2 regions of the Kitasatospora sp. NPDC051702 genome follow, and region 1 is predicted to be linked to the other one. Evidence: riboswitches for the same ligand, from Rfam matches in the RefSeq annotation. Region 1 holds a riboswitch; the other holds the start of a gene.
The links. Region 1 has a riboswitch for S-adenosylmethionine ahead of AB0N04_RS04265 (aminotransferase class V-fold PLP-dependent enzyme). Riboswitches for the same ligand answer to the same signal wherever they lie in the genome.

Region 1 (6,985 bases):
TGGGCGGAGAGGGCGACCGCGGTCGCAGCAGCAGCGGTGAGCACGGAGACCCGCGCGCGGCTCGGCTGCTTGGGACGGCGGTGGGAGGCCAAGGACCGGCTCCTTCTTCCATCGGCCTCACCCGATCAGGTGAGAATCCGGAAAATAGGTTTGACGCCAGACCCTAGTGAAGATCCAAGGGATTTTCCACTCCCCCGATGGCGTGAACTCCACCCTCCCGCTGACTTCACGAGATCCCCACACCACCCCGAACCGGTCGCTGACCAGCCGTCATCCCGCCCGGGCGGGGTTCAGGGCCGCGCCAGGCGGTTCAGCAGCAGCACCGACGCCACCGGGCGTGCGCCCGCCTTCCGCACGCCCTCGGCCACCTCGCGGTCGGTGGACACCACCACCACCGGACGGCCCTGCGGCTCGGCCCGCACCAGACGCCGGATCAGCTCGTCCGCCGTCTCGCCGGTCCGGCTGAACCGCACCCGCACCCCGCGCGGTGGCGCCATGATCACCGGGACGTCCAGGTCCTGCCCGTCGAACACGCAGGTGACCTCCGCCTGGGTGCGCTGGGCGAGCATCGCCAGACCGCCCAGCAGCCGCAGCCGCTGCTGCTCGAGCGGCAGCGTCGGATAGCCGGTCTTCGTCACGTTGTAGCCGTCCACCACCAGGTGCACCTGCGGGATCGCCAGCAGCTGGTCCAGCAGCGCCGGGTCGTCCTCGGCCAGGCCGCGCCGGGCCACGTCGTGCGGCGAGGCCGACCCGGGCACCACGGCCTCGACCAGGTCCGCTGGCCGGATCTGCGAGACCGGCAGCGCCAGCTCCCGCTGCAGCCCCTGCGCCGACTGCAGCACGGTGTCCAGCAGCAGCCGCAGCCGCATGTCCTCGACGCTGCGCCCCTCCCGGGCCGACCGGCGCGCCTGCTCGGCCGAGGTCTCCAACTCGCCGACCCGGTGCCGCAGGCGGCGCGCCTCGGTCTCGGCGGCGCCGCGCTCGGCGGCCGCCTGCGCCTTCACCGCCTCCAGCTCGCCGGCCAGCCGGCGGGTCTCGGCCTGCGCGCGGCGGGTGTCGCTCTCCAGGGAGCGCACCTTCTTGCGCAGCGACTCCGCCTCCCGGCGGACGTCCTCGGACTCCGCGCGCTGGCGGTCCAGGTCCGCCCGGGCGGCGGAGCGCAGCTCCGCCAGTTCGGCCTGCAGCTTCTCCACCAGCCGGGCGGCCTCGGCGGCCGCGCCCTCGGCCCCGACCCGCTCCGCCTCGTCGCCGGCCTCGGCGACCAGCCGGCTCCAGCCCGCCGAGCGCACCAGGTAGGCGGCGGCCGCGACGTCCATCGGATCGGCGGCGCTCGGGACGCTGCCCGACTCCAACGCCTTCACCAGGTCCGGCTGGCCCAGCCGCAGCCGCTCCGCTATCCGCACCCGGAAGGCCGGCTCCGACTCCAGCGCCGCGGCCAGCGCGGTCGCCGCGTACTTGGCCCGGCGGGCCGGGGTGAACTTCACGTACTGACGCAGGCTCTGCGGCAGCTCACCGGGCGGCAGACCGCCGAGCGCGTCCGAGGCCAGCCCGACCACCCGTCGGCGCACCCCCTCGGGCAGCGGCCGGTCCAGCTTCTCCACGACGCGCTCCGGCGCCGGGCCCTCGCCGGCGCCGGGGTCCTCGCCGGGCACCACGGACTCGGACGCGGCGGCGCCGGCCGCCGGCGGCTGCGCGTCGGCAGCGGGCTGAAGCCCCTGCGCTTCGGCGGGCTCCCTCGCTGCGTCCACCACGTCCTCGGCTCCGATCCTGGTCCTACGGGGTCCGCGGCCCGCGGCCGCCGCCCCTGTCGTCACGCTCCGTGCGTCCTGTCTGCATTGTCCCAGCGCGGTGGGCGGGCGCGCCGCGCACCGCCCGCCGCACCGGGGGCGTCAGCCCTGCTCGGCCGGGTCCGCCGCGTCCTCGGCACCGGGACGGGCGACCAGCTCGACCTGGTCGACGGCGTTGCACCAGCGGCAGCGCACCGACTCGACGGTCTCGCTGAGCACCTCGGTCTCCTCGACCTTGGACTCGCCGGCCAGGTCGAAGTGCAGGAACTCGGTGACCCGCGCGGAGCGGGTCACGTCGAAGCGGGTGAGGTTGCCGCACAGCGTGCAGCGCCAGCGCGTCTCGGCGGTCAGGGCGGGGACGGTCATCGGGGGTCCTCTCGGGTGGTCCCTGGGCGGGCTAGGCGCTCCCCCCGGAGCCCCGGCGTCGGCGGCGGGAGGCGGGAATGCCCGCGCCAAGCCTATTGCCTGGGGCAACCATCGCGGCCACCGGTTGCACGAAGCCGCAGGCCCGGCCCCGGCCCCGGTCCGGGGCCCCGAGTAGGCCACCTGCCGTACAGCGCGGTGTCACCCGCCCGGGCCGGAGGGATGCTTGGCCGCATGGCGCTGACGGCCCCGGGCCACACCGACGAGCGGGACGGCCGGCCGGCCGTGCCCGCCCCGGTGGTCACCTACGCCCTGATCGCGCTCAACACCCTGGTGTTCCTGCTGGGCCCGGCCGCCGGGCTCAACCCGCTGTACGGCACCGGCCAGGCCCGGGTCTGCGCGGAGCAGCGGTACGAGCAGCGCTGGGGCGCCGTCCCGGTCGAGCTGCTGACCGGGCACCCGTTGACCGCCGGGCAACTGGCCGAGGCCCCCGACCCCGTCCCCGGCTGCCCGGCCGCCCCGACCCCGGGCAAGCACCCGGCGCTGTCGGTGCTCAGCGGGCTCTTCCTGCACGCCGGCTGGCTGCACCTGCTGGGCAACCTGCTCTTCCTGCACGTCTTCGGCCCCACCGTCGAACTACGGCTCGGCCGCGCCCGGTACGCCGTCTTCTACCTGGCCGCCGGCAGCGTGGCCACGTACGGCTTCGCCCTGGCCGAGGCGCACTCCGCGGACTCGACCCGGGTGCTGATCGGCGCCTCCGGTGCGATCTCCGCCGTCCTCGGCGCCTACCTGCGCTTCCACCCGCGCTCCCGGGTGACGACGCTGGTCCCGCTGCTGCTGTTCCTGCCGCTGCGCTTCCCGGCCTGGCTGGTGCTCGGCCTCTGGTTCGCGCTGCAGTGGTGGTCGGTCCACGCGGCCGGGCCCGGGGTGGCCTACCTGGTGCACGTGATCGGCTTCTCGGCGGGCTTCCTCTACGCCTGCACGGTGGTCAGCCACCCCCCGAGACGACCCGGCTGACGCCCGATACGCTGGCGGCACCCCACAAAGGAGCCGAACGTGATCACCGCCATCGTCCTGATCAAGACCAGTGTCGACCGCATCCCGGAGATCGCCGAGGCCATCGCAGCCATCGAGGGCGTCAGCGAGGTGTACTCGGTGACCGGTGGCTACGACCTGGTGGCGATGGTCCGGGTGCGCCGGCACGACGACCTGGCCGAGGTCATCCCGGGACGGCTGAACAAGGTCCCGGGCGTGGCCCACACCGAGACCCAGATCGCCTTCCGCACCTACTCCCAGCACGACCTGGAGGCGGCGTTCGCGCTCGGCCTGGACGAGTAGTCCCCGCCGGCTCCCGGGCCGCTCAGCCCTGCCGACGGGTGTCGGCGACGCAGCGGCCGCCCTCGTTGCGGTAGTTCCAGGCCGCGCCGTCCGTGACCAGCTCCCGGACGGCGGTCAGGAAGCGGTCGACGTGCTCGTCCGGCGTGCCGGCCCCGAAGCTGACCCGGATCGCGTTCAGGCTTCGCTCGCCCGGCAGCGAGGGCTCCGGCGCACCGCACTCGGAGGGGGCGACGTCCTCGTCCCCGAGCAGGGTGCGCAGCAGCGGGTGCGCGCAGAACAGCCCGTCGCGGACGCCGATGCCGTACTCGGCGGACAGCGCGGCCGAGAAGTGCGAGCTGTTCCAGCCCTGGACGACGAAGGACAGCACGCCCACCCGGGCCGAGCCGGCACCGAACAGGTTCAGCACCTTGACCTGCGGGATCTCCGCCAGGCCGGCCGTCAGCCGGGCGACCAGCTGCCGCTCCCGGGCCTCCAGGGCGTCGAAGCCGGCCTCGGTCAGCGCCCGGCAGGCGGACGCGATGGCGTAGGCGCCGATGACGTTCGGCGAGCCGGCCTCGTGCCGGGCCGGGCCGGTGTGCCACTGGACGGCCACCGACCCGTCGTCCTGCCGGGCCACCGTCCGGGTCGCGCCGCCGCCGGCCAGGTACGGCTCGGCCGCGTCCAGCCAGTCCGCCCGGCCGGCCAGCACGCCGGCGCCGAACGGTGCGTAGATCTTGTGGCCGGAGAAGGCGATCCAGTCGACGTCCAGCTCGCGCACCGAGACCCGGTGGTGCGGGGCCAGCTGGGCGGCGTCCAGCACCACCCGGGCGCCGTGCCGGTGGGCGGTCGCGGTCAGCTCGGCGACCGGCCACAGCTCGCCGGTCACGTTGGAGGCGCCGGTGACGCAGAGCAGCTTGGGGCCCTCGGGCGCGTCGGCGAGCGCGGCGTCGAGGGCGGCGACGGCCTCGGCGTGCGAGCGCGGGGCGCGCAGGTAGCGGACGTCCAGCCCGGCGTGGGCCCAGGGCAGCAGCGAGGCGTGGTGCTCGGTCTCGAAGGCGAACACCCGGGTGCCGGCCGGGACGGCGGAGGCGAGCAGGTTCAGCGAGTCGGTGGTGGCGCGGGTGAAGACCACCTGGTCGCCCTCGCGCAGGTCGAGGAACTCGGTGACGGTGCGGCGGCTCTGCTCGAACAGGTCGGTGGAGAGCTGCGAGAGGTAGCCGGCGCCGCGGTGCACGCTGCCGTAGTAGGGGGCGTAGGCGGCGACGTCGTCCCAGACCCGCTGCAGCGCCGGGGAGCTGGCCGCGTAGTCGAGCGCCGCGTAGCCGACCTTCTCGCCGTTGGCGAGCGGGACCTGGACGTCGTGGCCGAGGACGGCGAGCGGGGCGCAGATTTCGGTGGCGATCGACACGGGGATGCACTCCTCCTGGGTGTGGGACCCCGGGAGTGTGAGTCGTCCGGCGTCCGCGCTTGCCGCACGGACGATTCGCCGAGCGACCCGGTCCTCACCCAGGGCACCCCGCCACGGACGGAGGGTTGCCGGACAGCCAGCTGGGGCTTGACGCTGTCACTCATGACCTGGACAGGACTCTAGGTCGGCCCGCGCCGGGTGGTCAAACGACCGTCCACCATCCGGACGTCCCCGGACGTGCCGGGGCCCGCACCGGCTTCCCGGCGCGGGCCCTGCGACCGCCTCAGATCCGGCTGGTCGCCTCCGACCAGCGGCGCAGCAGCTCCTGCGCCGTCCCGGAGTCGATGGCCCGCGCGGCCCGCTCCATGCCGGCCGCGAGCTGCTCGGCGAGCGGCGCCTCGCCGAGGTCCAGCGCGACCAGCGCGGCCGCGGTGTTCAGCAGGACGGCGTCCCGCACCGGCCCGCGCTCCCCGGCCAGCATCCGGCGCGCGACCTCGGCGTTGTAGGAGGCGTCCGCGCCGCGCAGCGACTCGATGCCGACCAGCTCGATGCCGACGTCCCGCGGGTCGAAGGCGGTCTCGGTGACGGTGCCGCCCTGCACGATCCACACCCGCGAGGTGGTGGTGATGGTCAGTTCGTCGAGGCCGTCGTCGCCGCGGAACACCAGGGCGGTCGAGCCGCGCCGGGCGAGCACCCCGGCGATCAGCCCGGCGAGCCGGGTGTCGAAGCAGCCGATCGCGTGCGAGGTCACCTTGGCCGGGTTGGTCAGCGGGCCGAGGATGTTGAAGGCGGTGGGCACGCCGAGGTCGCGCCGGGCGGTGGCGGCGTGGCGCATCGACGGGTGGAACTTGGCCGCGAAGCAGAAGGTGAGGCCGACCTCCTCGGCCACCTCGGCGACCCGCCGGGCGGGCAGGTCGAGGCGGACGCCGAGCTTCTCCAGCACGTCGGAGGAGCCGCTCGCCGAGGAGGCGGCCCGGTTGCCGTGCTTGACCACCTTGGCGCCGGCCGCGGCCGCGACGATCGCCGACATGGTGGAGATGTTGACCGTCTTGGCGCGGTCACCGCCGGTGCCGACGATGTCCACCGCCGGCCCGGGGACGGTGAGCGGCTCGGCGTGCGCGTACATGGCGTCGACCAGGCCGGTGACCTCGTCGACCGTCTCGCCCTTGGCCCGCAGCGCGACCATGAAGCCGGCTACCTGGACGGGGGACGCCTCGCCGCTCATGATCCGGTCCATCGCCCACGCGGTGGACGAGCGGTCGAGGTCCTCCCCCTTCAACAGCGCCGCCAGGACGTCCGGCCAGGTGCGGACCACCTGCGCGGGGTCGGTACCACCGTTCGCAGGGTTCACGTTCACCATGGCTGACTCCAGCTGTTGTCGGTCTCCCCGTGGCGGGGGGACGTCCGTACGGATGGAGTCAGCCTATCGAGCGGCGGGGTGCCCTCGGCGCTGTCTTCTCTAGTACTGAGACGGCCCGGTCCGAAGACCGGCCGGGCTCACTGGCCGGCCGGGGCCCGCTTGGCCAGCCGGGCCCGCAGCAGGGTGGCGACGGCCTCGGCCAGCGCCACCGGGTCCACCGGGTGGGAGATCGCGGCGTCGGCCCGGCTCCAGGCGGCCAGCCAGGAGTCCTGCGGCCGGCCGATCAGCACCAGCACCGGCGGGCAGCCGTAGATCTCGTCCTTCAGCTGGCGCCCGAGCCCGAGCCCGCCGGCCGGAACCGCCTCGCCGTCCAGCACGCAGAGGTCCACGCCGCCCTTCTCCAGGGCCTTGATCACCGCGGGGGTGGTCGCGCACTCCAGGTAGGACAGTTCCGGAAGGTCCTCGGCGGGCCGGCGGCCGAGTGCCGTCAGCACCTGCTCGCGGGTGTTGCGGTCGTCGCTGTAGACGAGGACGGTGAGCGTCTCGTCGGTCGTGTACGCCATGGGCCCTGCTCCCTCAAGTGTGATCCGGACCACGTTCGCCTGATCCGGATGCTACTCCCGATCACCCGCCGTCGAGGCCCCCTCGCGGACGTTCCCTCCCCAAGCCGCCGCGCCCGGGGCTCACCCGCCCGGAGGACGCGCCGTCACCCGGACCCGCCCGGTCCACCCGTACGGCCGACAGGGCGCC
Region 2 (6,985 bases), on a different contig from region 1:
TGGTTCTTCTCCAGGTCGGCGATGACCTCGCCGAGGGTGGCGCCCTCGGCGCTCACCTCGGCGGCGCCGCCGGTGTAGGTGCGCAGGATGGTGGGGATGCGGACGTTGACGCTCATGGCTCTCCTAGCGGGGGTGCGGCCCAGCGGGTGGGGGTGGTTCAGGCGGACGCGAGGCCGGCGTCGCGGAAGGACGCCAGGGTCGGGCGGATGACGGCGGTCATGCCGGCCCCGGCGACGGCGTCCAGGGTCTTCAGGCCGTCGCCGGTGTTGATCGCGACGGTCTCCTTGGCCGGGTCGAGCTGGCCGGTCTCCACCAGCTTCTTCAGCACGCCGACGGTGACCCCGCCCGCGGTCTCGGCGAAGATGCCCTCGGTCCGGGCCAGCAGCCGGATGGCGTCCACCACCTCGGCGTCGGTGACGTCCTCGACGGCGCCGCCGGTGCGCCGGGCGATGTCCAGCACGTACGGGCCGTCCGCCGGGTTGCCGATCGCCAGCGACTTGGCGATGGTGTCCGGCTTGACCGGCCGGATCACGTCCTGGCCGGCCTTGAACGCGGCCGACACCGGCGAGCAGCCCGCCGCCTGGGCACCGAAGACCTTGTACGGCCGGTCCTCGACCAGGCCGAGCCTGATCAGCTCCTGCAGACCCTTGTCGATCTTGGTCAGCTGGGAGCCCGAGGCGATCGGGATGACGATCTGCTCCGGCAGCCGCCAGCCGAGCTGCTCGCAGATCTCGTACGCCAGCGTCTTGGAACCCTCCCCGTAGTAGGGGCGCAGGTTGACGTTGACGAAGCCCCAGCCCTCACCGGCCGGGTCGCCGATCAGCTCCGAGCAGAAGCGGTTCACGTCGTCGTAGTTGCCCTCGATGCCGACCAGCTCGCCGCCGTACACCCCGGCCATGACGACCTTGCCCTGCTCCAGGTCGTGCGGGATGAACACGCAGGACCGGAACCCGGCCCGGGCCGCCGCCGCACCCACCGCACCGGCCAGGTTGCCGGTCGACGAGCAGGACAGCGTGGTGTAGCCGAAGGCCCGGGCGGCCTCGATGGCGCAGGCCACCACCCGGTCCTTGAAGGAGTGGGTGGGGTTGCCCGAGTCGTCCTTGACGTGCAGCGGGGCGGTGAAGCCGAGCTCGCGGCCCAGGTTGTCCGCCTTCACCAGCGGGGTCCAGCCGGGGTTCAGGTTGGGCTTCGAGGCGACGTCGGCCGGCACCGGCAGCAGCGGGGCGTAGCGCCAGATCGAGGTGGGGCCGGCCTCGATCCGCTTGCGCAGCTCCTCGGCCCGCTCGCCGCCGAACTCGTAGGCGATCTCCAGCGGGCCGAAGCACTCCAGGCAGGCGAAGCTCGGACCGAGCGGGAAGCGGGTGCCGCACTCCCGACAGGACAGGGCGGCGGCGGGGCCGAGGTCCACGGATGCGGGTGCGACGGTGTCGATAGCCATGATGGCGAGGCCTCTCTCCTCATCTTCCCCGTGGCGCGGTCGCGCCACAGGCCGGAATTGGCACCTGTCCCGCCGGGGCCTGTACGACGACAGCCGAGCGAGAAGGTTGCCGGGACGTCAACGGGCCGTTCCCTCAGTCCCTCTGGATGAGCTTGTGAAATTGTGGTGGCGCTCAACGGTGACCCCGGCGTGCAAAGGTCCGACCGCTGTACGAAGACTGTATCCGAAGGCGTCAACGCCGAACGGGACCGTCCGCCACGCGAGATGACGCGTCCCACCCGATCCCGCCGAGGAGAGTCACGTGCCCGCCGAACCGATCCCCGCGCTCCTCCCGCAGGCGGCGTCCTGGCTGCGCCGCCGCTCGTGGAGCGCGGCCGACCGGCCGGTGCGCACCCTGCTGGAGGCCAAGCGCCGCACCGGTCACACGGTCAGCGTGGTGCTCCCCGCCCTGGACGAGGAGGCCACCGTCGGCGACATCGTCCGGACCGTCCGGCGCGAGCTGATGGAGCGCGTCCCGCTGGTCGACGAGCTCGTCGTGGTCGACTCCGGCTCCACCGACGCCACCGCCGCCGTCGCGGCGGGGGCGGGCGCCCGGGTGGTGCACCGCGACGCCGTCCTGCCGCGGATCCCGGCCGTCCCCGGCAAGGGCGAGGTGCTCTGGCGCTCACTGTTGGTGACCCGCGGCGACATCGTCTGCTTCGTCGACGCCGACCTGCGCGAGTTCGACCCGGCCTTCGTCTCCGGCATCCTCGGCCCGCTGCTCACCGAACCGGACATCCAGCTGGTCAAGGCCATGTACGACCGCCCGCTGGAGGTGTCGCTCGACGGCTCGGCCACGGGCGGCGGCGCCGTCGTGCCGTCCGGCGGCGGCCGGGTCACCGAACTGGTCGCCCGCCCGCTGCTGAACCTGCACTGGCCGGAACTCGCCGGTTTCGTCCAGCCGCTGGGCGGCGAGTACGCCGCGCGCCGCTCGCTGCTCGAACGGCTCCCGTTCCCGACCGGCTACGGCGTCGAGCTCGGACTCCTGGTGGACGCACTGGAGGCGGTCGGACTGGACGCCCTCGCCCAGGTGGACGTCGGGGTCCGGCACCACCGGCACCAGGACGGCCAGGCGCTGGGCCGGATGGCCGCCACCATCTACCGCACCGCCCTGGAACGGCTCGACCGCACCCACCGGCTGAAGGCCTCCGCCGACCTGGTCCACCCGCTGCTGACCCAGTTCACCCGGGACCCGCGGACCCGGGAGTTCACCGCCCACACCCACCCGGTGACGGCCGTCGAGCGCCCCCCGATGCACACCGTGCCCGAGTACGCGACCCGGCACTGAGGGGTTTGCCACCCCGGGGCCACGGCAACGTACCAACCATGGGCGATCTCACGACCGAACGTTCGAGCGCGACCGGCACCGCCCCCGTCCTGGTGGCCTCCAACCGGGGACCGGTGTCGTTCGGAACCGCTGACGACGGCACGCTGACCCTCCGGCGCGGTGGCGGGGGCCTGGTCTCCGGCCTCTCCGCCATCGACGACCCGAACGCCGTCTGGGTCTGCGCCGCCCTCGGCGCGGCCGACCGCAGAGCAGCCGCCGAGGCCCCGGACGGCCGCCTCGACCGCGCCGGGCACGACGTCGGCGGACAGGCCGTCCGGATGCTCGACATCGACCCGGACACCTTCGCCCGCGCCTACAACGGCGTCGCCAACTCCACCCTCTGGTTCGTCCACCACCTGCTGTACGCGACCCCGACCGCCCCCTCCTTCGACGCGGACTTCCGCACCGAGTGGGCCGCCTACACGGCGTACAACACCGCCTTCGCCGAGGCCCTCGCCGCCGAGGCGGCCCCCGGCGCCGCCGTCCTCGTCCAGGACTACCACCTGTCGCTGACCCCGGCCCTGCTCCGCGCCGCCCGCCCCGACCTGCGGATCGGCCACTTCTCGCACACCCCCTGGGCGCCGCCGGACTACTACCGGCTGCTGCCCGACGACGTCGCCCGGGCCGTCCTGACCGGCATCCTGGGCGCCGACCGGGCCGGCTTCCTCACCCGGCGCTGGGCGCTCGCCTTCGCCGACTGCTGCGAGGAGCTGCTGGGCGCCGTCGTCGACCGCGAGGCCCTCACCGTCACCCTCACCGGGCCCTCGGCCGGGGAGACCCGCACCACCCGGCTCGGCGTCCACGCGCTGGGCGCCGACGCCGACTTCCTGCGCGAGCGCGCCCACCGCCCCGACGTGGACGAGCGCCTGGCCGTCCTGCGGGAGGCCGTCGGCGGGCGCCGCACCATCGTCCGGGTCGACCGCACCGAGCTGAGCAAGAACATCGTCCGCGGCCTCCAGGCCTACCGGCACCTGCTGCGGACCCGCCCCGAGTGGCACGACCGGGTGGTGCACATCGCCTTCGCCTACCCGTCCCGCACCGACCTCGCCGAGTACCGGGCCTACACCGCCGAGGTCCGGCGGCTCGCCGGGGAGATCGACGCCGAGTTCGCCACCGACACCTGGAAGCCGCTGATCCTGCACGTCGACGACGACTTCCCGCGCTCCCTGGCCGCCTACCGGCTCGCCGACGTCGCCCTGGTCAACCCGATCCGGGACGGCATGAACCTGGTCGCCAAGGAGGTCCCGGTGGTCTCCGACCACGGCTGCGCCCTGGTGCTCTCCCGCGAGGCCGGCGCGCACGCCGAGCTCGCCGAGGACGCCCTGACGGTGAACCCCTACGACGTCATCGCCACCGCGGACGCCCTGCACGCGGGCCTCACCATGGCGGAGGAGGAGCGCGCCGACCGCACCAAGCGCCTCGCGGCGGCGGCCACCGCACTCCCCCCGCAGCAGTGGTTCCTGGACCAGCTCAGCGCGCTGTGAGCGACCGGCTCGACGCGCCGTGAGCGACCGGCTCAGTGCGCCGTGAGCGCCAGGGCCAACCCTTCGAGCAGCTCCACCACGCCGGCCGGGCCCGGGACCACCAGGTCCGCCCGGTCGGCGAGTTCGCGCACCGGCGCGTCCCCCACCGCGCCGCTGCACACCAGCAGGCCCGCCAGACCCTCGCCGCGCAGCTCCTCCACCGCCGCGAAGGCCGCCACGTCCCCGAGGTCGTCGCCCGCGTACAGCACCGACCGCGCCGCGCGCTCACGCAGGAAGCCGGTCAGCGCCGCCCCCTTGTCGACCCCGGGCGGCCGCAGCTCCAGCACCAGCCGCCCGGGCTCCACCACCAGCCCGAGCCCCGCCGCGAGCTCGCCGACCGGCCCGCGCAGCAGCTCCAGCGCCTCCTCGGGCGCGTCCGTGCGCCGGGTGTGCACCGCCAGCGAGCGCCCCTTGTCCTCCACCCACGTCCCGTCGGGCGCCCCCGTCTCCGCCAGCAGTCCGGGCAGCGCCGCCCTGGCCCGCACCACCCCGGGGTGCACCGGCGGCGCGCTCACCTCGCCGTCCTCCCAGCGCTCGGCGCCGTAGTGCCCGAGCACCACCACCCCGGGGAGCCCGGCCAGGCCCCCGTACTCCACCGCCAGGGCGGCCGGGCGGCCGGTCACCACCACCACGGCCCGCACCTGCGGGCCCAGGGCCCGCAGGGCGGCCACCACGCCGGGATGCGCCCTGGCCCGGTCCGGGTCCGGCACGATCGGCGCCAAGGTCCCGTCGAAGTCCAGGGCGATCACCGCGCCCCCGGGCGCCTCCAGGATCGCCCGCACTCCGTCCCGCCCGGCCGCAGTGACCGGCGTCCACGTCTCTTCGAAGCCCATGCCCGAGCCATACCCCGCTGCCCGACTCCCACCCAACCCGTCCGGCGGCACCCACCGCGAGCGGCGCGACGCGACCGGCGCGACGCGGCCCGGCCCGGCCCGGCCCGGCCCGCAAGGTTCAGCGCGCGGCCCGGCGGGCCTCGCGGATCCGCCGCAGCCGGTTCACCAGCACCGGCGCGTGCGCCAGGGCCTCCGGCCGGTCCAGCATCGCGTTCAACAGCTGGTAGTACCGGGTGGAGGAGATCCCCAGCTCCTCCCGGATCGCCCGCTCCTTCGCCCCGGCCGTGCGCCACTGCCGCCCCTCCAGCGCCAGCACCGCCACGTCCCGCTCACTCAGCTCGCCCACCAGGACACCTCCGCCCTCACTACGGAGTGTCATTCTCGCGCGGAACCCCGACACACTCTGCGTCCTCCGCGCACCCCGCACCCCGGATAGCGTCGGAACCATGACCACGCCCAGCTTCGCCGTGCACATCCCCACCGCCGACCTCGAACCCGACCCGCTCGACCCCGCGCAGATCGTCTCCGGCTCCCCGGAGGTCTCCGGGAGGGTCCTCGCCGAGTCCCCCGACGGCCGCCAGCTGCGCGGCATCTGGCAGATCACCCCGGGCGTGGTCACCGACGTCGAGGCCGACGAGATGTTCGTGGTGCTCAGCGGCCGGGCCACCATCGAGGTCGAGGGCGGCCCGACCCTGGAGGTCGGCCCGGGCGACTGCGCGGTGCTGCGCGAGGGCGACCGGACCACCTGGACCGTCCACGAGACCCTCCGGAAGGCCTACGCCATCACGCTCCCGTAGGGCCCGTCCTCGAACCCGCGCCCGCGGGGCGGTTCCCCCACCGGCCCGGGTTCACTTGCGGACCCGGGCCGCCTCCTTGACCGCCGCGTCCTGCAGGCCGGTGAGCACCTGCTTCGGGTCCCCGGTGACGGCCTGCCCGATGCCGGCCTTGATCCGGTTGCTGACGTCGCCCCAGGCCGGGTCCCCGAAGGGGTAGAAGCTGGCGTTGCCGAGCCCGGCGGCGAACTGCTTCAGGTCCTCGTGCTTCGGGTCCGAGGTCATCTGCGCGAACGCGTCCTGGGTGACCGGCAGCAGGTTGTACTGCTCGTCGAACTTCAGCTGGTACTCGCGGGTGTAGGCGAAGGACAGGAACTTCTTGATCTCGTTCTTGTGCCCGTTGGCCTTGAACGCCATCATCCAGTCCGCGACGCCGAGGCTCCCGGTCTTGGTCACGCCGTCCTTCTTCGGGATCGGCGCGGTGCCGAAGTCGATCTTCCCGGCGGTCGCCATCCGCAGCAGCGTCGGGTGCCCGTTCAGCATCGCGACCTTCCCCGCCGCGAAGTCCTGGAACACCGGGGTGCGGTTCATCCTGCCCGGGTCGGCGTAGGTCAGCCCGGTGGCCACCAGGTTGCTCTTCAGCCAGCCGAAGGTGGCCTGGTTCTGGTTGCTGTCGATGGTGTAGTTGCCGACGTCGTCGGAGAGGCTGCCGCCGCCGCTGAGCGTCCACAGCATGGACTCGGCCGGGGCCTCCTCCGGTCCGAGCGGCAGCCCGTACGGGGTCACGCCCGGCACCTTGGCCTTGATCTTCTCGGCGGCCTGGCGCAGCTCGTTCCAGGTGGCCGGCGGCTGGGTGATGCCGGCCTGGCGGAAGACCGCCTTGTTGTAGAAGAGCACCCGGGAGGACGAGACGAACGGGATGCCGTACTGGGTGCCGAGCACCTGGCCGGCGTGCGAGAAGGTGTCCAGGAACTTGGCCTGGGTGTCCATCGAGAGCACGTCGCCGGCCGGGTAGAGCCGGTCCGCGGCGACCTGGTCGGCGAAGCCGCCGG

Region 2: another riboswitch for S-adenosylmethionine. It lies ahead of thrC (threonine synthase); the one in region 1 lies ahead of AB0N04_RS04265 (aminotransferase class V-fold PLP-dependent enzyme).

Annotation. Positions count from the first base shown of each region.
Region 1 is NZ_JBFAZB010000003.1:163,437-170,421, reverse strand. It holds gene AB0N04_RS04290 (NlpC/P60 family protein) at 1-92, opposite strand, end outside; gene AB0N04_RS04285 (NYN domain-containing protein) at 291-1,652, opposite strand; gene AB0N04_RS04280 (hypothetical protein) at 1,890-2,153, opposite strand; gene AB0N04_RS04275 (rhomboid family intramembrane serine protease) at 2,385-3,167, shown strand; gene AB0N04_RS04270 (Lrp/AsnC ligand binding domain-containing protein) at 3,207-3,488, shown strand; gene AB0N04_RS04265 (aminotransferase class V-fold PLP-dependent enzyme) at 3,511-4,875, opposite strand; SAM riboswitch class IV at 4,926-5,043, opposite strand; gene trpD (anthranilate phosphoribosyltransferase) at 5,159-6,235, opposite strand; gene AB0N04_RS04255 (hypothetical protein) at 6,373-6,798, opposite strand.
Region 2 is NZ_JBFAZB010000030.1:98,348-105,332, forward strand. It holds gene AB0N04_RS24145 (MoaD/ThiS family protein) at 1-116, opposite strand, end outside; gene thrC (threonine synthase) at 158-1,438, opposite strand; SAM riboswitch class I at 1,455-1,591, opposite strand; gene AB0N04_RS24155 (glucosyl-3-phosphoglycerate synthase) at 1,740-2,765, shown strand; gene AB0N04_RS24160 (trehalose-6-phosphate synthase) at 2,804-4,288, shown strand; gene otsB (trehalose-phosphatase) at 4,321-5,160, opposite strand; gene AB0N04_RS24170 (DUF3263 domain-containing protein) at 5,279-5,539, opposite strand; gene AB0N04_RS24175 (cupin domain-containing protein) at 5,607-5,957, shown strand; gene AB0N04_RS24180 (extracellular solute-binding protein) at 6,009-6,985, opposite strand, start outside.